3 regions of the Sphingomicrobium aquimarinum genome follow, and region 3 is predicted to be linked to each of the others. Evidence: predicted binding sites of a transcription regulator. Region 3 holds the regulator's gene; each other region holds the start of a gene.
The links. Region 3 encodes LexA, which represses DNA repair genes until DNA is damaged. Its sites were predicted from a motif close to GTTCCNCNCTTGTTCT; they were not measured.
Positions count from the first base shown of each region.

Region 1: the regulator LexA is predicted to act here: its motif matches at 2,448-2,463, upstream of WJS89_RS03725 (ATP-dependent helicase).
Region 2: the regulator LexA is predicted to act here: its motif matches at 1,624-1,639, upstream of uvrA (excinuclease ABC subunit UvrA).

Region 1 is NZ_JBBYXH010000001.1:725,229-733,173, forward strand. It holds gene WJS89_RS03715 (energy transducer TonB) at 1-632, opposite strand, end outside; gene WJS89_RS03720 (energy transducer TonB) at 629-1,510, opposite strand; gene WJS89_RS03725 (ATP-dependent helicase) at 2,484-4,862, shown strand; gene WJS89_RS03730 (helix-turn-helix domain-containing protein) at 4,901-5,653, opposite strand; gene WJS89_RS03735 (CHASE domain-containing protein) at 5,774-7,945, shown strand, end outside.
Region 2 is NZ_JBBYXH010000002.1:1,045,754-1,053,698, forward strand. It holds gene uvrA (excinuclease ABC subunit UvrA) at 1-1,610, opposite strand, end outside; gene WJS89_RS11460 (NAD(P)/FAD-dependent oxidoreductase) at 1,725-2,798, opposite strand; gene WJS89_RS11465 (methyltransferase domain-containing protein) at 2,795-3,481, opposite strand; gene WJS89_RS11470 (type III polyketide synthase) at 3,471-4,559, opposite strand; gene thpR (RNA 2',3'-cyclic phosphodiesterase) at 4,586-5,119, opposite strand; gene WJS89_RS11480 (GCN5-related N-acetyltransferase) at 5,123-5,416, opposite strand; gene WJS89_RS11485 (Bax inhibitor-1/YccA family protein) at 5,546-6,283, shown strand; gene WJS89_RS11490 (hypothetical protein) at 6,365-6,766, shown strand; gene WJS89_RS11495 (glutathione S-transferase family protein) at 6,789-7,415, opposite strand; gene WJS89_RS11500 (M28 family peptidase) at 7,436-7,945, opposite strand, start outside.
Region 3 is NZ_JBBYXH010000001.1:211,012-218,956, forward strand. It holds gene gltX (glutamate--tRNA ligase) at 1-943, opposite strand, end outside; gene WJS89_RS01155 (ComEC/Rec2 family competence protein) at 970-3,108, shown strand; gene WJS89_RS01160 (VOC family protein) at 3,182-3,538, opposite strand; gene lexA (transcriptional repressor LexA) at 3,656-4,321, opposite strand; gene WJS89_RS01170 (anthranilate synthase component II) at 4,383-4,961, opposite strand; gene WJS89_RS01175 (peptidylprolyl isomerase) at 4,965-6,923, opposite strand; gene tpiA (triose-phosphate isomerase) at 7,111-7,860, shown strand.

The sequences.
Region 1 (7,945 bases), 510 kb from region 3:
ACGATTTGGGCGTCCGGCATCGATGAAGCGTCGAACATCTCGAAGAATGGAATTTCGCCCCACATGGCCCGGGCCGTCCAGACCCCCTCCGCGAAGGCCTGATCGTCGAAAAAACCATCCGCGACCTGCTCGGCGAAACCCAGATGTCCGCTCGAGCAGGGCCGGACGACCGTCTCGCCGTCGCCTCTGAACCACAGCGCGCAGGCATCCACGTCCAGCGTTTCTGAAAGAGCGAACGATAGCGCCGGAAGGATGATACTGCGCGATTCACGCTTTTTTCGCCATTCGATGGGAGGAGCGGCAAAGGTGGCGCTGACCTTTTCCCCGAGCGAATTGCGCGCGGGTTCGAAGCGCGCGCGTTCCTGCAGAATGGCGCAGGTCGTGTCGTCGAGCAGCGCATGCCCGCTGCTTTCAATGATCTCGCAGCCCGAAACCGATCCTTCGGGATCGACCGTCAGACGCGCATGCACGACCCCCTCCCAATCGTTTGACAGCGCCTCGGCGGGATAATCGTTCACCGTGAAGATGCCGGAGAGGTTTCCCCGCGGGAGCGCGGCAAGCCCCGGATCCGTGGGCTGAGGCGGCGTCTCCTGCGCGATTGCGAGCGTCGCTAAAACGGCGAGGAGGGTCACTGCACGGCCTGTCCTTCCGTCCCCGGCCATTCCGACAGCGGGCGGTCGTGCACGACGCGGTAGATGACTGTTCGCTCGGCTCCGGGCGGCGGAAGGCGCAGGTTGGGCTTGCCGTCTTCGACGGTGTGCGGACAGGACACCGCCGCCATCCCCATCGCAACTGAATTGCCGTCAATCGACGTTGGCGCACGACCTGCGCAGCCCATGAAACTCCCGTTGTCGATATAAGCAAGCGTCAGACCGTTTCCGCGCGCGGACCAGCGTTCTTCCGCGGTTTCCATAAAGGCGTTCAGCGTAGTGTTGCGCTCGATCGCGAAGGTGATGACCAATGCCTTATCCGCCATCTCGCTCGCGGTGCCTTCGATCTCGACGGCCTCGACCCAGCGCTGCCACGGAGCACATTCGCGCAACAAACCCCCAACCACGGCTGTGCATCGCTCTACGCCGCCCCTCTCTGCCACATCCAACCAGATTTCCATCGGCTCGAGTTGTTCGGGAAACAGCGTTTCATTCAGGATCGTCTTCTTTGGCTCGGGTATTTTTCCGGGAATGGCGAAAGTGATCGTCGGCATGAGGTAGGTCGATGTGACCGCCCTTCCCGAAGAATCGAGCGCGGGATGGAAACGAGCGTTCCGACGCGTTTCCGCGCAGGTCATCCGGTCGAGTGAGCGACTGCCGCTCGACTGCATCACGGTGCAATCACTGACGCCGCCCTTGGCGTTCACGTCGACCAGGACGCGCACTGATCCGACTCCTTTATTACGGAGCGCTTCGGCGGGATAATCTTCGGACCCGATGATCGCCGTGGGTTGGATAGGACGCGCCGGGACGGCGATCACCTCTTGCGCGAGAACTGGCTCGGAAAACGCCATCGCCATGACAAGAGTGCATACTGTTAGAGAGTGTTTGGAGATCTGCATAATGCATCCTGACGCCTCACTGACGGGCGGCCGCCCAGGACATCATCCTAGAAGAGTTCCGATACCCCGCAACCCTCTCCGCCGTCGCGAACTGCAGTCAACCGCGATGCGGGACTTCACCCTACCTCGTGCCTTCCGATAATCGTCGAACCCGCCCCAAACGAGAATGGGGACCAGAAGCAGAGCTTCTGATCCCCACATGCGCCGAGCAACTTTGCCGGTGTTGGTCCGGTTTGCCGTCCGCCCGAAGGCTTTCGGCCACCTCGACCATCCTCGCGCGCCTGCTCAGGCGTCGCTCGTTACCATCCGGTCTGCCCCCATACAGGGGCTCTCCCGTAGCAGCCTTTGCATGACGTCATTGCGAGCTTGCACTCACGATGACTTCTGCTCCGGCGTCTTCGACAGCCGCACCGTCAAGCGATGCGCCTCCGAGTGGCTCGTGGCGGCCCTTCTTGGACCAGGGACCTTGTCGCGCCCATCGCTCCCGTCGCCCGAAGGCGAAAGCAGCGCAGCTGCGTCAGGCACCCCTGGTTCTTCCGGCGCCTCTCAAACCGGCTGGTCCAAGATGGTGGCAGCTGGGTTCGACACCCTTTCGGTCCGAAGACCGTCCGGGCTCCCCCGGTCGCCGCATCTCATCGCCTGCCGGCGGAGATCGGAACTTGCGATCCCTTCCTTCCGAAGAAGGCCGGGCGCTTCGTCCCGATCACCCATTCTTTATGGGCGGAAGCGGCAAGGTTTCCAATCGCTTAAAGGATGTTTCTGCCTGTGGATAACGGGGATATCGTGCGTAAGTGGCGAATTTCGCGGGCACGACGGCAGAATTGCAGGCCCCCTACCCCGCGCCAAGCCGATTCGCAAGGGCCACGCGAACGCGTCGGACGGGTGATCCGTCCGGGTTGCCCAAATGTTCCGCTCGCCCTACCTGTCACGCGTGACCGAATCCGTATCTCCCGAACCTTCCGGCGACACGCCGCCGCCCGCCTATCTCGCGCGGCTCAACCCCGCTCAGCGCGAGGCCGCCGAAGCGTTGGACGGCCCCGTGCTCATCCTCGCGGGTGCGGGCACGGGCAAGACCGCCACGCTCACCGCTCGCCTCGCCCACCTCATCGCCACGCGCCGCGCCTGGCCCAGTCAGATCCTCGCCGTCACCTTCACCAACAAGGCCGCCCGCGAAATGAAGGAGCGCGTCGCCGAGATCACCGGCGGTGCGGTGGACAATATGCCCTGGCTCGGCACCTTCCACAGCGTCTGCGCGCGGATGCTCCGCCGTCACGCCGAACTGGTCGGCCTCCAGAGCAATTTCACCATCATCGATACCGACGACCAGCTACGCCTGCTGAAGCAGCTCGTCGAAGCTGCGCAGATCGACCCCAAGCGCTGGCCGCCGCGCGCGCTGGCGGGGCTCATCGATCAGTGGAAGAACAAGGGCCTGACCCCCGCCCATATCGAGCCCGCCGACGCCCAGGCGTGGGGGGATGGCAAGGCGGGCGACCTCTATGCGCAATATCAGGAACGGCTGAAGGCCGTGAACGCTGCCGACTTCGGCGACCTGCTGCTGCATATGCTCACGATCTTCAAGAAGCATCCCGATGTGCTCGAAGAATGGCGGAAGCGCTTCAAATATCTGCTCGTCGACGAATATCAGGATACGAACGCGTCGCAGTACGAATGGCTGAGGCTGCTCGCCGCGCCCGACAACAACATCGCCTGTGTCGGCGATGACGACCAGTCGATCTATTCGTGGCGCGGCGCCGACGTGTCCAACATCCTGCGCTTCGAGCGCGATTTCCCCGGCGCCAAGATCGTCCGCCTCGAGCAGAACTACCGCTCGACCGGCCATATCCTCGCAGCCGCGGGCGGGGTCATCGCGCACAATTCCGGGCGTCTCGGCAAGCAGCTCTGGACCGAAGCGGGCATGGGCGACAAGGTCCGCGTCATCGGCGTGTGGGACGGCCCCGAGGAAGCGCGCCGCGTCGGCGAGGAGATCGAGAACCAGGTTTCCAAAGGCCGGTCGTTGAACGACGTCGCGATCCTCGTGCGCGCCCAGCACCAGACCCGCGAGTTCGAAGAGCGCTTCATCGCCATCGGCATGGACTATCAGATCATCGGCGGCTTCCGGTTCTACGAACGTGCCGAGATCCGCGACGCCATCGCCTATCTGCGCCTCGTCCACCAGCCGCAGGACGACCTCGCCTTCGACCGCATCGTCAACACCCCGAAACGCGGTCTCGGCGACAAAGCCGTTGCGACCATCCACCAGTTCGCCCGTCGCACGGGGGACTCGCTCCTCCTCGCCGCCGCGCAGTTGCTCGACAGCGACGAACTGCAGGCACGCGCGCGTGGGAGCCTCGGGCGTTTCGTTGCCGACATCGCCCGCTGGCGCACGCTCGGTGCCGGCACCTCGCCGATGCCAACCGATAGCGGCGAGCGTCAGGTGATGGAGAGCGGGACCAAGGCACTGACACCCTCCGAACTCATGCAACAGGTCATGGAGGAATCGGGCTATGTCGCCATGCTCCAGGCCGACAAGTCCGCCGAGGCGCAAGGCCGCCTCGACAACCTCGCCGAACTCGCCCGCGCGATGGAGGAATATGACACGCTCGAGAGCTTCCTCGAACATGTCAGCCTCGTCATGGACACCGACCGCGGCGCCGACGGCGAACGCGTCACGCTCATGACCATCCACGCCGCCAAGGGACTCGAATTCCCCGTCGTCTTCTGCGCCGGCTGGGAAGAGGGCCTGTTCCCCTCACAGCGCGCGCTCGACGAAGGCGGACAGGCCAGCCTCGAGGAAGAACGTCGCCTGGCCTATGTGGCGCTTACCCGCGCCCGCGAACGCGCTACCGTCCTCCACGCCGCCAATCGCCGCATCTACGGCCAGTGGACCAGCTCCATTCCCTCGCGCTTCGTCGAGGAGATCCCCGAGGATCATACCGAGGAAGAGCAGACGATGACCGGCGGCGCCTCGCTCTGGCAGGCACAGTTCAGCGCCAACGATGATCCCTTCGCCCATGTCGCCCGTCCCGCCTCGCGTGGCCCCGGCTTCAAGCGCGCCGTTTCCTCGGCGGGCGACGAACGCCTGTCGCGCGGCGAGCTCATCGCCCGCAGCCGCGGACCGTTGGACAGCAAGGCAAGCGCCGTTTCCCTCGGCAACAAGGGCCGCGACGACCTCGAACTCGGCCAGCGCGTTTTCCATGGCAAGTTCGGCTACGGCACCATCGCACTCATCGAAGGCAACAAGCTCGAGATCGACTTCGAGAAAGCCGGGCGCAAGCGGGTCGTCGACAGCTTCGTCAATCTCGAGGGCTGAGCAAGCGCGGGCCGCTACCCCCGCGCACGGCGATACGCCTACTGCGCGTCGGGATTGTCGACGTCGATCTTTGCGACTTTCCACGCACCGCCCGTGCGTGCCATGACGATCCTCTCGATGCGTCGCTCGCCATCGAGCCGCGCGGTATCGAACGTGAGGATCTCGAGACGCTCGTGATCGGGGTTGGCGGGCTTCTCGATGCGCTCGACCTTGGTCAGGGTCCGCTGCGCGGCGCCGCCTTTCATGCGATTCATCAGCACGCCCAGTTCCCAGATGTCGAAATTGTAGCTCTCGCGCAGGCTGGGCGCCGCAGCGGCATAGGTACCCTTTGCGTCACCCGCATCCAGCTTGGTGAGGAAGTCGAGCGCCGGCGCGGATGATTGCGCGCTCGTCGGGGTGACCGACTGCACGGGATGCGTATCGGCGCGCGACACGTCATCCGCGATGGACATCATGACTATAATTCCTTTCCGGCGCATCGGCGAGCGCAGAGAGAGGCGCCGCTTCAGGGATGCGTCGGCACCGTCATCGTCCGTCGGGTAGTCGCGATCATCCCCCAACGGCTTGTGCACGAGCGGTTCGGGGGTCTCTCCCTCGGTTTCGGCCAGCGCCAATGCGGCTTCGCGGCTGCTCGAAGTCCCCAGCTTACGCCGTGCGCTCCGTAGCCGGTCGTTGATCGCATGGTGCGATATGCCCAATTCGCGCGCGCTCGACTTGGCATCGTGCCCGGCCAGCAGCAGCCGCAGTGCCTCACGCTCCTTTTCGCTTAGATCGTCGATACCGCTGTCCATTGCTGCAACCTACCCTGCTCGACGGGGAGCGCCAAGCGTGCCGCCGTTCTCCACGGCGGGAACCGCCTCTGTGTCGGCTGGTTGACAGAGCGATCGAGATTCCGGGGATCGCTGCCGTTCATGTCCTTGTTGCGTCGCTACCGCCTGCCGTTGTTCGTCTTTGTCGCGGGCCTGGTGCTGAGTGCGATCGCCGCGATGGCCGCCCACGCGGATTCCCAGCGTCGCTACGCGCAACAGCTCGAACGTCTTGCAGACCGCGCCGCACTCTCGGTGGAAAACAAGTTCGCGCTGCAGTCCGCCGTCCTGCGTGGGGGAGCCGCCCTCTTCCGCGCTTCCAATGCCGTGACCGAACGCGACTTCTCCCGTTATGTCGAGAGGCAGAATCTCACCCGGTTCAATCCCGGTATCGGCGGGGTCGGCTTTGCCGTCTATGCACCCAGCATCGGCGAGGCCAATCGGCTCGCGTCCGCCTATCGGCAAGGTGAACCATTCGGATTTCTCTGGCCCGAGGGCAGCCGTGACGGCTACTCCATCATCACCTTCCTCGAACCCCAGAACGACCGTAACCGTGTTGCCCTCGCCTTCGATATGATGAGCGAGGCCAAACGCCGAGCCGCGATGGAACGCGCACGCAAGACGGGGGAGATCGCGCTCTCGGACAAGATCGAGTTGGTGCAGGAAATCGACGAAAACAAGCAGGCGGGCCTGCTCCTCTACATGCCCGTTACCCAACCGATCGGTGGTCAGGACACCTTCATCGGATGGATCTACTCGCCGCTGCGCGCAACCGATCTCTTCAGCACCATCACCGACGAGCCGCTTTACGAGGATGTCGAGGTCGGCGTGTATAGCGGCGAGCCGTCGACCGAGACATTGCTGTTCGAGAATCTGGACGCGGAGATCCTGCCCTTTCCCGCAACGCGTGAATTGACCATCGGTGGCAACCGCCTCTTCATCCGCGTCAGCCCGACGCCCTCATACTATTCTCCCAGTCCGGTCGCCGGCATGGCGATGACTTTCCTGACCGGCCTCGCCCTCACGGCGCTCGTCGCCCTGCTGATTTCGCAGCAACAACGCGGCCGCCTCCGGGTGGAGCAGCAGGTGCGCGCGCGAACGCGGGACCTAGAAGCCGCCAACGAGCAATTGATCGCGGAGGCCGCAGCGAGGGCCGAGGCCGAGGCGCAGGTTCGCCACATGCAGAAGATGGAGGCGGTCGGGCAATTGTCAGGCGGCATCGCGCACGACTTCAATAACATGCTCGCCATCATCACCGGCAATGTCGACATGGCGCAGCGCAGCACTGATGCCGGCAAGCGCGACAAGGCTCTCTCGCGCGCCATGCTCGGCGCGAACAAGGCCGCCGAACTCACCCAGCGCCTGCTCGCCTTCTCGCGTCGTCAGACGCTGCTGCCCGAGACGGTCGACTGCAACCGCATGGTCGCCGAAATGTCCGAACTTCTGCGCCGGACGCTCGGCGAACAGATTCAGCTCGAGACCGTGCTCGCGGGCGGCCTGTGGCCCGTCACCGTCGATCCCAGCCAGCTCGAGAATGCCATCGCCAACCTCGCCGTCAACGCGCGCGACGCCATGCCCGACGGCGGCCGCCTCACCATCGAGACGAGCAACTGCCACCTCGACCGCGCTTATGCCGAAGAACATGAGGACGCGCCCGAAGGGCAGTTCGTTCTTATCGCAGTCACGGACACCGGCACCGGCATGAGCGAGGAGGTCCAGGCAAAGGCCATCGACCCCTTCTTCACCACCAAGGAGATCGGCAAGGGCACCGGCCTCGGCCTGTCCCAGGTGTTCGGTTTCCTCAAGCAATCCGGCGGCCATTTCGCGCTTTATTCAGAGGAAGGGGAAGGCACCACGATCAAGCTCTACCTTCCCCGCGCCGCGCGTGCGGCGAAGACCGGAACGATCGCCAGCAAGGTCGACGGCGACGACCTGCCGCACGCCGTCGCGGGCGAAACCGTTCTCGTCGTCGAGGACGAACCCGCCGTGCGCGAGACCAGCCTGAGCGCGCTCCAGTCGCTGGGCTATACTACACTCGAGGCCGCCGACGGCGAGGCCGCGCTCGCCATCGTCGCCAGTGATGCCCGCATCGACCTGCTGTTCACCGATGTCGTCATGCCCCGGATGGACGGTCGCCGCCTCGCGGACTCGGCGCTCGAGGCACGCCCCGATCTCGCCGTTCTGTTTACGACCGGCTTCACGCCCAACGCCATCGTCCACAACGAGCGCTTGGACGAAGGCGTCACGCTTTTGCCCAAACCGTACAATCTTCCGAGA
Region 2 (7,945 bases), on a different contig from region 3:
ATCGAGGGTTCGTCGAGGACATAGAGGACGCCCGACAGGCCCGAGCCGATCTGACTCGCGAGACGGATGCGCTGGCTCTCGCCGCCGGACAGCGTCCCGGACGTGCGGTCAAGATTGAGATAGTCGAGACCGACATTGTGGAGGAAGCCGAGGCGCTCGTTGATCTCCTTGAGGATCGGCCCCGCAATTTCGCGCTGCTGATCGGTCAGCGTGTCTGACACGCTCCCGAACCAATCGACCGCATCGGCCACAGAGCGGCGAGCGGACTTGGAAATATCCTCCCCGGCGATCTTGACCGCTCTGGCTTCGGGTTTGAGACGCGCGCCGCCGCATGTTTCGCAGGCATGCGCCGCCTGATAGCGCGACAATTCCTCGCGCATCCACGCGCTCTCTGTGGTGCGCATGCGTCTTTCCAGATTGCCGATCACGCCCTCGAACGGCTTCTTCACCTCGTAGCTTTTCTTTCCGTCGACGAAGCGGAGCGTCACGGGCTTGCCCTTCGTGCCATAGAGAATGACCTGTTTGGCCGCCTCGTCGAGATCGGCCCACTTGTCCTCGAGGCTGAAATCGTAGGCGCGCGCGAGGCTGCCCAGGACCTGCATGTAGTAAGGCGAAGGCGGCTGGCTCTTCGCCCATGGCACGACCGCCCCTTTCTTGAGCGTCAGATCATGGTTGGGAACGACGAGATCCTCGTCGAACTCCATCATCTCGCCAAGACCATCGCAGCTCGCGCACGCGCCCTGCGGGGCGTTGAAGCTGAACAGGCGGGGCTCGATCTCGCTGATCGTGAACCCGGAGACGGGGCAGGCGAAGCGCTGCGAAAAGACGATGCGACCGGGGACGCCATGGTCGAGCTTCATGCCCGACTGCTTCTCGCCGTCCTCGGGAGGATCGACGGGGTCGAGATAGGCAAGGCCGTCGGCAAGATCGAGCGCCGTCTCGAAGCTGTCGGCGAGGCGCGGCTCGATGCCTTCCTTGATGACGATGCGGTCGACGACGATCTCGATATCGTGCTTGTACTTCTTGTCGAGCTTAGGGGCCTCGTCGATCGCATAGACTTCGCCGTCGATGCGCACGCGCGTGAAGCCTGCGGCCTGCCACTCGCCCATCTCCTTACGATACTCGCCCTTGCGGCCGCGCACGACGGGCGCGAGTAGGAGGTGGCGCGACTTTTGAGGCAGCTTCATCGTGCGGTCGACCATCTGGCTGACCTGCTGGGCCTCGATCGGCAGGCCCGTCTCGGGAGAGTAGGGAATGCCGACCCGAGCCCAGAGAAGGCGCATATAGTCGTAGATTTCGGTGACGGTCGCGACCGTCGAGCGCGGGTTGCGGCTGGTGGTTTTCTGCTCGATCGAAATAGCGGGGGAGAGGCCGTCGATATGCTCGACGTCGGGCTTCTGCATCATTTCGAGGAACTGGCGTGCGTATGCCGACAGGCTCTCGACATAGCGCCGCTGCCCTTCGGCATAGATCGTATCGAAAGCGAGGCTCGACTTGCCCGATCCCGACAGGCCCGTGATGACCGTCAGGCTCTCACGCGGGATATCCACGTCGACGCCCTTGAGATTATGTTCGCGCGCGCCGCGCACGCTGATGTTGGTGAGCGCCATCCAAGTCCTCGATATTCTCGTTTTGTTCTTTGCGCTTCCTAGCGCACGAAGGGCCAACGGGCCAAGCCCCGATGTGGGTTCCGCTAAGCTGACAATCAAGCAGATGGGCGAGCGCTAGATCCGGCTCAGTCGCATGGCGAGGCGTGGGAGCATCGGGACACTGGCGGCGGCGCGAAGAAACCTGGCACCGCTACCGGTCTCGCCGATCCGCCATAAAGCGGAGGCGACCGTTACCGGCGAACGTGACCGTCGCCCGAACCGCCGCTGAAACGCCTGTGCCGCTGCACTCCCACCGTCACGATAGGCGTGAACCGCGTCCGCGGCGCTGGCGAGCGCGATCCCCATGCCCTCGCCCGCAAGCGAGGGAATCACGGCGGCCTGGTCGCCCAACCGGAAGACACTGGGGGATGTAGCCTTGGCGCGCCATCCATAGGGCACCGCCGCGATCGAATCGATGGAGGTGGCCCGATTGAACAGCATCAGCCGCTCCGCGAAACGGGGATGCGTTGCAGCAAGTTTCTCGACGAGCACCGCCGGATCGCCCCCCGCGTTCGCGAGGAGCGACTTGCGGACGGCGAGACAGACATTTGCGCGGTCTCCTTCCTGCATGACGATCCCGGCATAGCCACCCTCGAAGAGATGCAGTTCAATCCGGTCCGACAGCAGCGTGCGAAGCCGTTCGTCGGCATCGAGGTGAAAGCGCAGTCCGAGCGTCGGGTCGTCAGCGGAGCGTGGTCGTCGCATCCCACGGACGTCGGTCTTTCCGCTGGCGAGAAACAGTGCGTCTCCTTCGTAGCTCCGGTTCTCGCCGATCAGGCGCCGCCCGTCCATGGCGCGCACGTGATCGATCGCAAGGCGGGCGCCGGCGCCGAGCGCCAGCCGACGCAGCGCTGCGTCCATCGCCCGGCGCGAGAGGCCGTAGCCGTTCGCGGGCAGCGGTGCCACTGTCTCCCTGTCCCGGTCGAGCAGGGCAAGCCGCCGCACCGGGGCGGCGCCGTCCTCGGCGGGATCGTAGCCGAGCGCGCGTAACGCCGCGATCGTCTGCCAACTGAGAAATCCCCCGCAGATCGGGTCATGGGCTTCGGCATGGCGGTCGATGAGCAGGGGTCGGCTTCCGCCGCGCGCCAGCCTGATCGCCGCCGCGCATCCCGCCGGGCCCGCGCCGAGAACGATCGGTTGCGCGCTCATCGAAGCTTCTCCACGCAGAGCCGGAAGGGGAAGACCCGTCTCGTCCGCGCCCCCTCGATCCGCGCTTCCGCAAGCAACGCCTCCCAATCCGACGTGCGGAACGATCGCGCGATCGAGACGCGCCCGTCGTGCCGCACGATCGGATGCCAGCGCATCGCCGCGGCGAGCAGCGGCCATCCCATGTAGGCGACCGCGTTGCGATGCAGATCGTTGACGAACCAGCCGAGCCGCGCGTGTCGGTCCATGAACGTCAGGAAGGAAAGCAGTTCGGCGCGCGTCATATGGTGCGCGACGAGGCTCGAGACGATCAGATCGAAGGGCTCGTCGCCAAGCGCGGCATAGTCGCCCGTTTGATAGTCGATCGCGAGCTCCTCGGGGGTCGCCTCGCGCGCGGCGGCGAGGCTTCGCACATTGAGGTCGATGCCGACGAGATCGGCGTCAAGGGAGCGGCGCTCGGCCCACCGCGCGACCGCGCGCAGCATGTCTCCGTCTCCATATCCCACGTCGAGCAGCCGGAACTGCCGGCGCGCTCCCACCGCGCGCTTCACGAAATCGAGCGTCGGACGGCGCGCCAGCGTGACCGTGTTGACGCGCGCCAGATCGTGGACGACGTCGCGGTAGGTGTCCGCATCCAGCGCGGGATCGTCCATCATCTCCTCGGCGACACGCCGCTCAGCGAGCATCGTCCGACCAGCCGAACGTGAACCCCTCCATCGCCAGCCCGGGACCGAAGGCAAGCGCGACGCCGGAGGCAGGGCGGTCCTTCATCAGCCGCGAGAGCACGAACATCAACGTGGCAGACGACATGTTTCCGAAATCGCGCAATACCGATCGCGACGCCTCGAGCGCATCGGGCGCAAGGCCGATGCCCTTCTCGACGGCATCGAGGATCGAGCGGCCGCCGGCATGGACTGCCCACGCCCCCACGTCCGCGACGTCCCGCTCGCCAAGGATCGTTTCCTGAACTTGCGGAGCCCTCAGCGCCGCGGCGATCCGGCCCGGCACCTCGCCCGAAAGACGCATGACGAAGCCGTGATTCCCGATATCCCAGGTGATGAGATCGCCACTGTCCTCCAGCGCGAGTGACAACCCCCGCCGGATTTCCATGCCCGGCCCCGCCGCCGTCACGATCGCGGCTGCCGCCCCGTCGCCGAACTGGGCGCCGGCGAGCAATGGCTCCAGATCGACGGTGCGCTGATGATGCAGGCTCGACAGTTCGACCGTGACCACGAGCACGCGCGCAGAAGGGTCGGACCGGACGATATGCCGCGCCGAGCGCAATGCGGTTACGGCCGCATAACAGCCCATGAAGCCGATGAGCACGCGTTCGACCGTCGCCGGCAGTCCCAGCCGCCGCGCGAGGATCTGGTCGATTCCGGGCGCGACAAAACCGGTGCAACTCGCCACCACAAGATGTGTCACCGAGCCCAGTTCCGGCAAATTCCCGATTGCCGTCATTGCCAGCTTGGGCGCCTCGCGTTCGTAGATCGCCATCCGTTCTTCTGTGCCCGGTGCTTTCGTGCCCCCGTAAAAGCCGGAGCCATCCTCGAGCCGCGCGTCCTCCTCGTCGAGGACCGACCAACGATGCTCGATCCCCGATCGCTCGGCCATGCGCGCGTAGAGCTTGCCCTCGCGCGTGTCGCCGAGACGCGCGAGCGCCCAGCGTCGATAGTCCTGTTCGAAATCGAGGGAGGGAGTGGCGGTCGCGATCGCTTCGATACGGGCCACGGTCACGATGCCGCCATATACATGGTTTTCCAACCGTGAACGGTGCGCTTCGTTCCGTTTCAATTCGCTAAGGGGACGGCGAGCAATTCGTCATAGGTCGGCCCTTCACGATGCAAACGACTTTCATAAAGCACGAACGCGTCGATGCCCTGTGTCGCGCTCGAAAGCCCCGCCCACCGCTCCGCCCACGCCCGCGCATCGATCGCGCCACCCGACCAGCGGGCCAGCGTGACGTGCGGCAAATAGGCACGCCGCTCGGGGGCCAGGCCGCATCGTACCACGGCCCGGTCGATCTTTTCGTGGAGCGCTTCGAGGGGCCCCTTGGGCGCCAGTCTTGCCCACAAGGCGCCGCGCCGGCGATGGAAGAAGATGCCGACGCCATCGAGGCGCACCTCGAATGCCGAAGACCGCAGTCCGGACAGGCTTTCGGCAATATCTTCGGCCACGGGCCGTTCGACTTCGCCGATGAAGCGCAAGGTGCAGTGCAACTGCTCCTCGGGCACCCAGCGCAATCCCGGTGGACCACCCTCCATGGCAGGCGCCAGATCGTCGATGATCGGCTCGGGGCAGGGAAGGGCGATAAAGAGGCGCATTCTTCAGCGGGCTTTTCCGCGCCATTCGAGCGATTGGCGGTCGAGCGCCGCCAGATCGACGCTCCCCGCCAGCACGCGCTCGCCAAGCGCGATCGCCGCATCGAGCTGCGCGTCGGTAGCGTTGCGATAGGCGGGGGATGCGATCACCTCGCGCCACGTTCCCCCGACCGCATGGTCGAGCAGGACGCGTTGGAAACAATGATCGAAGCGGATCGGCCAGCCGCGCTCTGGCGCCAGCGAGGGGAGCTGCTTCCGCGTCAGCTCGAACCAGCGTTTCTCCAGCTTTTCCCGCGTCATTCCGCCACAACCGACGGACCGGCCCCACCGATCCGGTTTTGCTTGAAATCGGAGCGATGAGGCCCGATATTGCCTTCACGACCAACAGGGCAATTGCGTCCCGGGTGCCCCGGGGCGGAGAGGAGAAAAATGGCCAACCAGTTCGACGACCGTACCCGGTTCAGCAGCTTCGACAATGCTGCAACGACCAGCGTACCGCGCGCCGCACGCGATGCGGGCCTGCGCAGCTACATGCTCAGCGTGTACAATCTCATGGCTTCGGGCGTGCTCTGGACGGGCATCGTGGCGCTCGGCCTTTACCTGACGGGCGTTGCTCAGTCGCTGTGGAGCTCGGGCCTCGGCTTCCTCTTCGCGATCGCGCCGCTGATCTTCGTCGTCATTCTCGGCTTCCGCTGGCAGAAGATGAGCACGGGCGCGCAGCGCACGACCTTCTGGGCCTTCGCCACCGTGCTCGGCGTTTCGATGTCGGTCATCCCGCTCATCTATTCGGGCGTATCGATCGCACAGACCTTCTTCGCCACCGCGGTCGCCTTCGGGTCGCTCTCGCTCTGGGGCTACACCACCAAGAAGGACCTGTCCGGCTGGGGCACGTTCCTCATCATGGGCGTTGTCGGCCTCATCGTTGCGATGGTCATCAACCTGTTCCTGCAGAGCGCCGCGCTCGACTTCGCCATCTCGGCGATCGGTGTGCTCGTCTTCGCGGGTCTGACCGCCTACGACACGCAGAAGATCAAGAGCATCTATACGCACGTCGCCCACTCGAGTGACGCCACGCGCCGCGCGGTGACGATGGGTGCGCTGATGCTGTATCTCGACTTCATCAACATGTTCCAGTTCCTGCTGTCGTTCATGGGTGGACGCGAGTAGTTCGCAGAACGAAGAATTGACATCACGAAGGGCTCGGCAAACGATTGCCGGGCCCTTTTTGTTTGTCGAAGGAATATTGCGATGATCCTCAGCCTACTCGCCCTGGTGGCGACCCCGCTCCCCGAGGCCGCAAACGCGCAGCCCTTCCACCTGTCGGTCAGCGTCGTGGACGAGGGCCACAGCGACACGATCACCAGCCATTCCGCGCCGATCGCTGCCAACAAGGTCAAGCGTCTCGACCTTCGCTGCGACGCTGCGCGAACCTTCTGCAGGCGTGTGCTCGACGCCTATGTGCACGACGGCGGTCTGATGCGCACGGTCGTCTTGCAGATCCGCGACTGGGACGGCGAGCGATGGTCGACGATCGCCACTCCGACCGTCACCTTCACCGGCGAGGACATGCAGGCCCACGTCGAGACCGGCGAGCTTTCGATCTCGGTCATGCTCGGCGAGCGCGACAAGCCTGAGCCCTACGAGATCTGATCTGGGACCGCGGGCGGCGCTTTTATTCCGCTTGCTGTGACTGCTCGATGAGCTCTGTGTCGATGGCTTTGGCCTCACGATATGCCTCGCGCGCCGTGAGGCGCTCGGCATAAGCAATGAGGCTGTCACGCTGCGGCATCGTCCCGAACTGCGTTCCCCAGACGACCTGGCTGCCGACATAGACGTCCGCCGCAGTAAAACGTTCGCCGCAGACATAGGCGTGGCGCTCGAAATGCGCTTCGAGCGTGTCGATCGTGCGGTCGTAGTCGCCATAACCGAGCGTGCGCGATTGTTCGGGCTTTTCCGGCTTCATGCCGAGCGCATTGTTGGTCACCGCCGCCTCGACCGGCCCCGCGGCAAAGAACATCCAGCGAAAGTAAGCGGCTCGCTCGTCTGCACGGGGGGCGAGGGCGGCGGCCGGGAAGGCCTCGGCAAGATAGGCACAGATCGCCGCACATTCGGTCACGACCTTGCCGTCGTGAACGATCGCCGGGACCTTGGCCATCGGATTGATATCGCGCCGATAGTCGCCCTGCATTTCCTCGCCGTACGCAACGAGTTCCTGCTCATAGTCCGCGCCCGCCTCGTGCAACGCCCAGCGCGCAATCTGTCCGCGGCTCATCGGATTGGTGTAAAAGGTGATCGCCATGCCGAGGCCCTCCGAAATGATCAATCGCGCTTGTCCGCACTTTCGTCACGAAGCGCCTTGAATTCGCTTCCTTCCGCCCAGTTCGGCCAAGTCCCTTCGTTCCCGAGGCGGCTGGCGACCGCGTAAAGCAGCCGCGCATCGCGGACGATGCCCTCGAAGTTCCAATCGGGCGACCATTCGTCGCTCTGCTGGTGATAGTGGTTTGCCGTATAGGCCGCCGCGATTTCACGCGAGCGATCCGCACCGCCCTCGAGAAGCGCGCTACCCGACTTGAAGCTGACCGCGGGGACACCCTTCTGCGCAAACGCGAAATGGTCCGAGCGGTAGAAGCCGCCCGACGCCGGATTGGGGTCGGGGGAGAAGCTGCGGTCCTGCTTGACGCCTTCTTCCATCAAGAGTTCGAGCAATCCCAGTCGCGCCGTGCCCGCGATCGAGAAGTCGCGCGCGGGACCGAACACGCCCTGGCTGTCGGTGTTGAGCACGCCTGCCGTCTTCGCGAGGCTGTAGAGCGGATTGGCCGCATAATATTT
Region 3 (7,945 bases):
AGTGACCGTTCAGGTTGAGCAGTTTCTTCAGATCGAAGCGCGACGGGCTCTTGCCGAGACCGTCTGCACTGAACAACTCGATGGCGCGCTCGCGATCCACGATCTCTTCGTCGCCATGCCCCCATCCAAGCCGCAACAGATAGTTGAAGACGGCTTCGGGAAGCAGGCCCATCTCGTCGCGATAGGCATCGACGCCCAGTGCGCCGTGGCGCTTGGAGAGCTTGGCACCGTCGCCGCCATGGATCAGCGGCACGTGGCCATAGGTCGGGCGCTCCCACCCCATCGCGTCGATCAGCGGAAGCTGGCGGAAGGCGTTGTTCAAATGATCGTCACCGCGGATGATGTGGGTGACGCCCATGTCATGGTCGTCGACGACGACCGCGAGCATGTAAGTGGGCGAGCCGTCCGCGCGCAGCAGAACGAAGTCGTCGATCTCGCCGTTCTTCACGGTGACGTCGCCCTGCACCATGTCGGTGATGGTCGTCGCTCCGTCTTCCGGGGTCTTGATGCGGACGACGAAGGGCTTGCCCTCTTCTTCCGCGCCGGGCGCGCGATCGCGCCATTCGCTGCGCAGTCGGAAGGGCTTCTTTTCGGCCTGCGCCTTCTCGCGGCGCGCCTGAAGTTCCTCGCTGGTGAGGTAGCACCGATAGGCGTTGCCGCTCTCCAGGAGCTGGCGCGCGACCTCGGCATGGCGCTCGGCGCGCGCCGACTGGAAGACCGGTTCCTCGTCGCCGAGCAGGCCGAGCCAGCCCAATCCGTCGAAGATGGCGTCGATGGCTTCGGGGGTCGAGCGTTTGGCGTCGGTATCCTCGATGCGGACGAGATACTTGCCGCCATTGGCGCGGGCGAACAGATAGTTGAACAGTGCGGTGCGCGCGCCGCCGATGTGGAGGAAGCCCGTCGGGCTCGGGGCGAAGCGGGTGACGATATCGGTTGCGCTCACGCGGCTTTTCCTTTTCAGTTCGGGCCATGCAAGGCTGGGGGCGGACGCTGTCGCGTGGCTCCCCGCCGCTGACAGGTCGGCTCGGCGGCCTCGTATCGGCGCTGGGGCGCGTACGCAAGAGGCTGGAACGGCTACTCGAAGCCGAACGAAGCCATTTGCCCTTATGGATCGTGGCCGCTTTCGGGGCCGGCATCGCGCTGTGGTTCGCGCTGCCGGACGCACGCGCATGGGCGGGCCTGATCCTGATCGGCGCGGCCTTCGCCGGGGTCGGCACCTTGGTCGAAGGGCGGCTTGGCGCGATGCTGATGGGACTTGGTCTCGCCGCCGCACTGGGGTGCGGGTGGATCTGGCTGCGCGCGGAGAGCGTCGCGCACGACCGGATCGAGCGGATCACGATCACGCGCTTCGTGGCGACAATCGAGAAAAGCGAGCCGTTGGTAGCGCGTGGGAAGTGGCGCCTGACGGTGCGCCCGGACGCCGCCGCCGCGTTGCCCGAGCGGCTTCGCGTGAGCCTTCGCGAAGCGCAATGGCGCGAGGGCATGGGCGAGGGCGCGCGGATCGAGGTGCGCGCCCGGCTCGTGCCGCCGCCCTCGATGGCGGTGCCGGGCGGCTACGATTTCGCGCAGACCGCCTGGTTTCGCGGCATCGGCGGGGTAGGGAGCGCGCTGAGCGATGTGCGATTGCTTGAACCCTCCAATCCCGCATTTCTCGCCGGTGCGCGCCAGTCGCTCGGTGCGCAGGTCCGCGAGCGGCTTCCCGGAGACGGTGGGGGTATCGCGACCGCTCTTGCGACCGGCGACAAGAATGCGATCAGCGAAGACGATGCCGAGGCGATGCGCCGGTCGGGTCTTGCGCATCTTCTCGCGGTTTCGGGGCTTCATATCGCCGCCGTCGTGGGATCGGCGATGATCCTTTCGCTGCGGCTGCTTGCCCTTTCTCCGAAATTGGCGAACCGGATCAATCTCGTGATCCTTGCCGCCGCGATCGGGGCAGGGGCGGGCGTCGCCTATACGCTGCTGACCGGCATGCAGGTTCCGACCGTGCGTGCCTGTATCGCCGCACTGCTCGTGCTACTCGGGCTGGCGCTGGGCCGCGATGCGCTCAGCCTTAGACTGGTCGCGGTCGGGGCGGTCGTGATCATGGCCGTTCGGCCCGAAACGCTCGCCGGCCCGAGTTTCCAGCTCAGCTTTGCCGCAGTGACCGCGATCATCGCGCTTCACGCACATCCCGCGGTCAAGCGCGTGCTTTCGGCGCGCGAGGAGAATGTCGTCCGACGCTTCGGTCGCGGGCTCTTGGCCTTGCTCCTGACCGGGATCGCGGTCGAGCTTGCGCTCATGCCCTTCGCGCTCTTTCACTTCCATAAGGCGGGGTTGTACGGCGTTGTCGCGAACCTCGTCGCCATTCCACTCACGACCTTCGTGATCATGCCGGTGCTGGCGCTTGCCCTGCTGACCGACCTTGTCGGGCTGGGCGCGCCTTTCTGGTGGGTCGTCGGACTGACGCTCGACCTTCTGCTCTCCCTCGCCCATTCCGTTGCGGGAGCGAAGGGGGCGGTCGCGATGGTGCCGAGCATGCCCGGATGGGCCTTCGGAGCCTGCGTCATCGGCTTCCTGTGGCTATGCTTGTGGCGGCATCGTACGCGCTACCTCGGGACAGTGCCCATCGTCATCGGATTGGCCGCCGCCGCGCTCGCACCGCGGCCCGACCTCTTGGTGACGGGAGACGGGCGCCATCTCGCGATTGTCGATGAGGCGGGGGTGCCCCATCTCCTGCGTGCGCGGGCGGGCGACTTCGTTCGCGACGTGCTGGCCGAAGGGGCTGGCTACGACGGCGACGCGCCGGCGCTCGACGATAGCGGATTTGCGAACTGCAACCGCGATTCCTGCGTCGCGATCGTGCGACGCGGCGGGCGAGACTGGCACCTGCTGGCCACCCGTTCGCGCGACCTCATCGCCTGGCCGGACCTCGTCGAGGCCTGCGCGCGTGCCGATATCGTAGTTTCGGAGCGCTGGCTGCCGAAAGGTTGCGAGCCGCGCTGGCTCCGTCTCGATCGCAAGGCGCTGGAGGCCAATGGCGGCGTTGCGATCCATCTGGGGAGCGAACCGCGCATCGATACGGTCGCCGAGCATGTAGCTCAGCACCCCTGGGGACGAACGGCGCGCTGATCCCGGCGGGGCCGCCTGCCCGGGGACCGGAAAAATTCTTTGCGCGCAGGTCGCGGCAGACCCCGACCGCTGCTTACGCAGAGCCGGAGGGCGGTTCGGCTTCGTAGACCGCGAACCGATTACCCGAGGGATCGACGGCCTCGAACCGGCGCCCGCCGGGGAAGGCGAAGATCGGTCGCTCGAGCCTTCCGCCTGCCGCAACCACCTTTTCGAGAACCGCTTCCAGGTCGTCGGCCCGAAAGGCGGGGAGCGGAGCGGCCGGACGCTCGTCGGGCTCGCTGAACAATCCGACGTCGGTATCGCCGGTGACGGTGGCCATGTAGGTGCCGCCGAAATCGGTCATCTCCCAGTCGAAGGCGTCTTCGTAGAACTTGCGGGTCGCGCCGATGTCATGGGCGGGAAGTTCGAGATAATCGAAACGTACGGGCACGGCGGTCTCCGTTGATCGAAAGAAGCGTCCCGCCACCCGACGCCCATTTCCGCCGCCGTTAGGCGAACGGCGGAACGGGACGTTGATCAGCGATCGGACGAACGCGCAGCAGAGGGGTCAGTAGCGGCGCATGATCCCGGCAAGCCGACCCTGCACGCGGACACGGCCTTCCTCGTAGCGCTGCGCTGCGTAAGAGGCGTTAGCGGGATCGAGACGAACCATCGAACCCTCGCGTCGATAGGTCTTGAGCGTAGCCTCCGCCTCGTCGACGAGCGCGACCACGATCTCGCCGTCACGGGCAGTATCGGCTTTGCGGATGAGCGCATAATCGCCGTCGAGAATGCCCTCGTCGACCATCGAATCGCCGGACACCTCGAGCGCATAATGCTCGCCCGGACCGAGAAGCGCGGCAGGCACCGCAAAGCCTTCATCGCCCTGAAGCGCCTCGATCGGCGTCCCCGCCGCGATCTTCCCGTGCATCGGAATCTCGACCACGTCGTTGGCGGGCGTCGGGACGACCGGAACCTCGCGCGGCTTGGAGCCGGTGTCGTTCGCGGCCTCGGCGATACCCTCTGGCAGCTTCAGCACTTCGAGCGCACGCGCGCGATTGGGTAGGCGGCGGATGAAAGCGCGCTCCTCCAGTGCCCCGATCAGGCGGTGGACACCCGATTTGGACTTGAGATCCAGCGCCTCGCGCATCTCGTCGAAACTCGGGCTGATGCCGGTCTCGCTCAGGCGTTGGTTGATGAAAACGAGCAGTTCATGTTGCTTCGGCGTCAGCATGTGAGCCCCCAGGAGCCAGTGGAACGAACGCGGAACAGAATGGCAACTAAAGGGGAGCCTGTCAAGCGCCGGGCGAAACGCATCGCTCCACGAACGCGCGCAGCAGGGCGTGGCCATGGCGACTTGCGATGCTTTCGGGGTGGAACTGGATGCCCCACGCGGGCGCATCATCATGATGTACCGCCATGCACAGGCCATCGGCGTTCCAGGCGCTCGGGCGGAGGGGCGCGCGAACCTCGGTGACGGCAAGCGAATGGTAGCGGGTCGCATCGAACGGCGAGGGCAGGCCGGCGAACAGGCCGGCGCCGTCATGGGTGAGGGTCGCCGTTTTGCCATGCACCGGGTCGACACGCTCGACGGTGCTTCCACAGGCCAGCGCCAGCGCCTGATGACCCAGGCAAATACCTAGGAAGGGACGGCGTACCATGATGGCTTCGCGCGCGAGCCGGACGCTGATTCCGGCATCTTCGGGACGACCGGGACCCGGAGAGACCATGATCCCGTCGCGACCGATCTCGAGCGCCTGCGCGACGCTGACGGCATCGGAGCGGTGGACACGCACGTCAGCACCCGCCTGACGCAGATAGTCGACGAGGGTGAAGGTGAAGCTATCGCGATTGTCGAGCGCGAGGACGCGCACCGATCATTGGGCTCCCGCGCCACCGCCGACGATCCGGTTGCGGGTCGCGTCGATCTGTCGCTGGTTCCGGTTCACCCCGACCTCGCGCCCGACCGCGTTGAGGAACTGCTGCTGCAGTTCTCCCGCCACGGGTCGCAGGAAGCTCTCGCTCGTCTGCTGGATGAGCTGCGGGTTGGACAAGGCATTGCCGCGCTCGGTGGAGAGCAGGTGCACCACGTAAACGCCGCGATCCTCGGGATCGCCGACGAGGCGCGCATTACCCTTGCTCAGGCGGAAAAGCATCTGGAGCGGAGGAGGAATGTCGTTGCCGAAGCGCGACAGGTCGAGACGACGCAGCGTAGTATCCTCGGGCGTCGGCAGGTCGAGACCCGTTTCCTCTTCTATGGCGGCAATGGCCTCGGCGAGCGAGCTGCCCTTGCGAACCGCTTCGAGTGCCTGATTGGCGAGCTTGGTGGCGGTGCGGGTGGCCTGGTCGGCGACATAATCGCTGCGGACGCGGTCACGGATGTCGGCCAGCTTCGCAGGGGCGGGCTCGACGACATCGTCGACCATCACGATGGCGAAACCGTCGCTCTCCCCCAGTTGGACCGTCTCGGGATCGTCGCCCGCCATCATATCGAACCCGACTTCGAGCGCGGGGCGGACTTCTTCCGGAAGTTCGAAACCCTCATTTCCGCGCGCCCGGCCGGTTGCGGTCACCAGCGGCGTCTGCACGCGATCAAGGTTGAAACGGTCGACGACCTGCTCGAAGCTGGCACCCTCGTCGAGTGCATCCTCGACGTCCGCGACAAGGTCGGCCATCGCATTGACGCGCTTGCGGTTGGTGATTTCGTCGGCAGCGGTACGGCGGGCCTCGGCCTCGTTTTCGCCTTCCTCGGTCTCGATGCCGTCGACCTTGACGACATGCCATCCGAAGGGCGAGCGGACCGGACCGACGACGTCGCCGGCCGCCACGTCGTCCGCGAATACCGCGGACGCGACTGCCTCTCCCGCGAGCTGGCGGAATTCCGGACGCGTCTGCGGCCCGATCGAGATATCGGCAGCCGAGAAGCCCGCAGGCTTTGCGGCGTCGGCGAAGCTCATCGTGCCGGTGCGCGCCACGATCTGGTCGGCGGTGCCGCGATCGGGGACGACGACCTGGCTGATCGTGCGGATGACGCGCGTGCCGAGTTCGCCTTCGCGATCCGCGAGCGCCTCGTCGACTTCGGCGCGGGTGGCGACGAGGTCGGCAAACCGCGAAGGGGCAAGCCGCGCGATCTGAAGCACACGCTGCTCGGGGATGGTGTAGCGCTGCCTGTTGCGCTGGTAGAAAGAGGTGACGTCCTCGTCGGACACATCGATGGCGGCGGCGATCGGTGCCGTCGGGATCAGGCCGAGCACACCCTTGCGCTCTTCGAGCAACATCGAGGCGTAGGTCTGCGCCAGGCCGGACGGCACACGCGATTCCGCCCCGATGCCCGCGACCATCAGCCGCTGCGCGAGGTCGTCGCGAATGAGCTTGCGGATTTCGCTATCGGTAAGGCGGTTGGCCGCGAGAAAGGCATTGTAGCTTTCGCTCGTCACCTTTCCATCAAGGCCGGCCGCGCCCGGGAGCTTGGCAATTTCCGCATCGACGAGACGCTTCGAGATATACAGGCCGTTCTGTTCGCCGAATTCGGCGAGCGCGTGATCCTGGATCAGCAGATTGAGCAGCGGATCGAAGTCGGCAGCGATGTCGGTGTAGACAGCTTCCGGATTATTCTGGCGCGCGGCGTTGAGCTGCCGTTCGAGCGCCTGGCTCATGTCCGCATCGGTGACCTTGCGCCCGCCGACCTCGGCGAGCGTGCCGTTCTGCCCGCCACCGCCCATGTTGAAGTTCGACAGGTCCGCAAGCGCGAAGCTGGCGAGGATCAGGACCAGGAAGCCGATCAGGAAGACGCTGCCGAACTTCGACTTCGACAGATTGCGGAATTTGGCGGACATGGATGAAATCTTCTTCGTTCTGGTGCGCGCGGCGGCGCTCGTGTGCTGCCGCAATAGGCGGAGCGGGCAGGGCTTTCAATGGGCCTGCGCGGCTGATCTTGCCGGCATCGCGGGTTGCGCAGGGCGCGCCGCTGCGGTTAGAGCGGGCCGCATCACATCGGGTGGGACGAGAAGAAGGGGAGTCGACATGGCTCGGCGCCGGTTCGTCGTTGGCAATTGGAAGATGCATGGGACGCGCGCCGATCTGGGGCAGGCCACGCATATCTCGATCGAGGCGGAGACGCTCCACAATGTCCTGACGGCATTGTGCGTCCCCGCGACGCTCATCAACCGCGCCTCGTCCGCCACGCCGGGCTTCATGATCGGCGCACAGGACGTGCACGAGGATACCAAGGGCGCCTTCACCGGATCCGTTTCGGCGGAAATGGTCAGGGACGCGGGCGCCAGCCTTGCGATCGTCGGCCATTCGGAGCGGCGGCAGGCGTTCGGCGAAACCGACGCGCAGGTCCGCAAGAAGGCCGAAACGGCGATCAATGCCGGACTGAAGGTGATCGTCTGCGTGGGCGAGGATCTCACGGTGCGCGAGACGGGCCAGGCGCTGAAACATGTCGCGTCGCAGCTCGAAAGCTCGCTCCCGGATCTCGTAACCGCACCGCTGCACCTTTCGGTTGCCTACGAGCCCGTCTGGGCGATCGGCACCGGCAAGACCGCGAAACCCGCCGACATCGCCGCGATGCACAATCGCCTGCGTCAATCGCTCGAGGCCGCCTACGGCGACGGACACCAGTCGGTCCGCATCCTCTATGGCGGTTCGGTCAATGGGTCGAACGCGGCGGAGATTTTCGCGACCGAGGGCGTCGATGGCGCTCTGGTGGGCGGTGCGAGCCTCTCCGCGGCCGATTTCCTTCCGATCATGTTGGCGGCGGAAAAAGCCTGATTTCAACTGGTTGAAGGGAGCGTTCAGCTTCGTTTAAGCGTTGTCCGTCTATAAGAGAAACTGAAATTTGCACACTGGAAAGGTA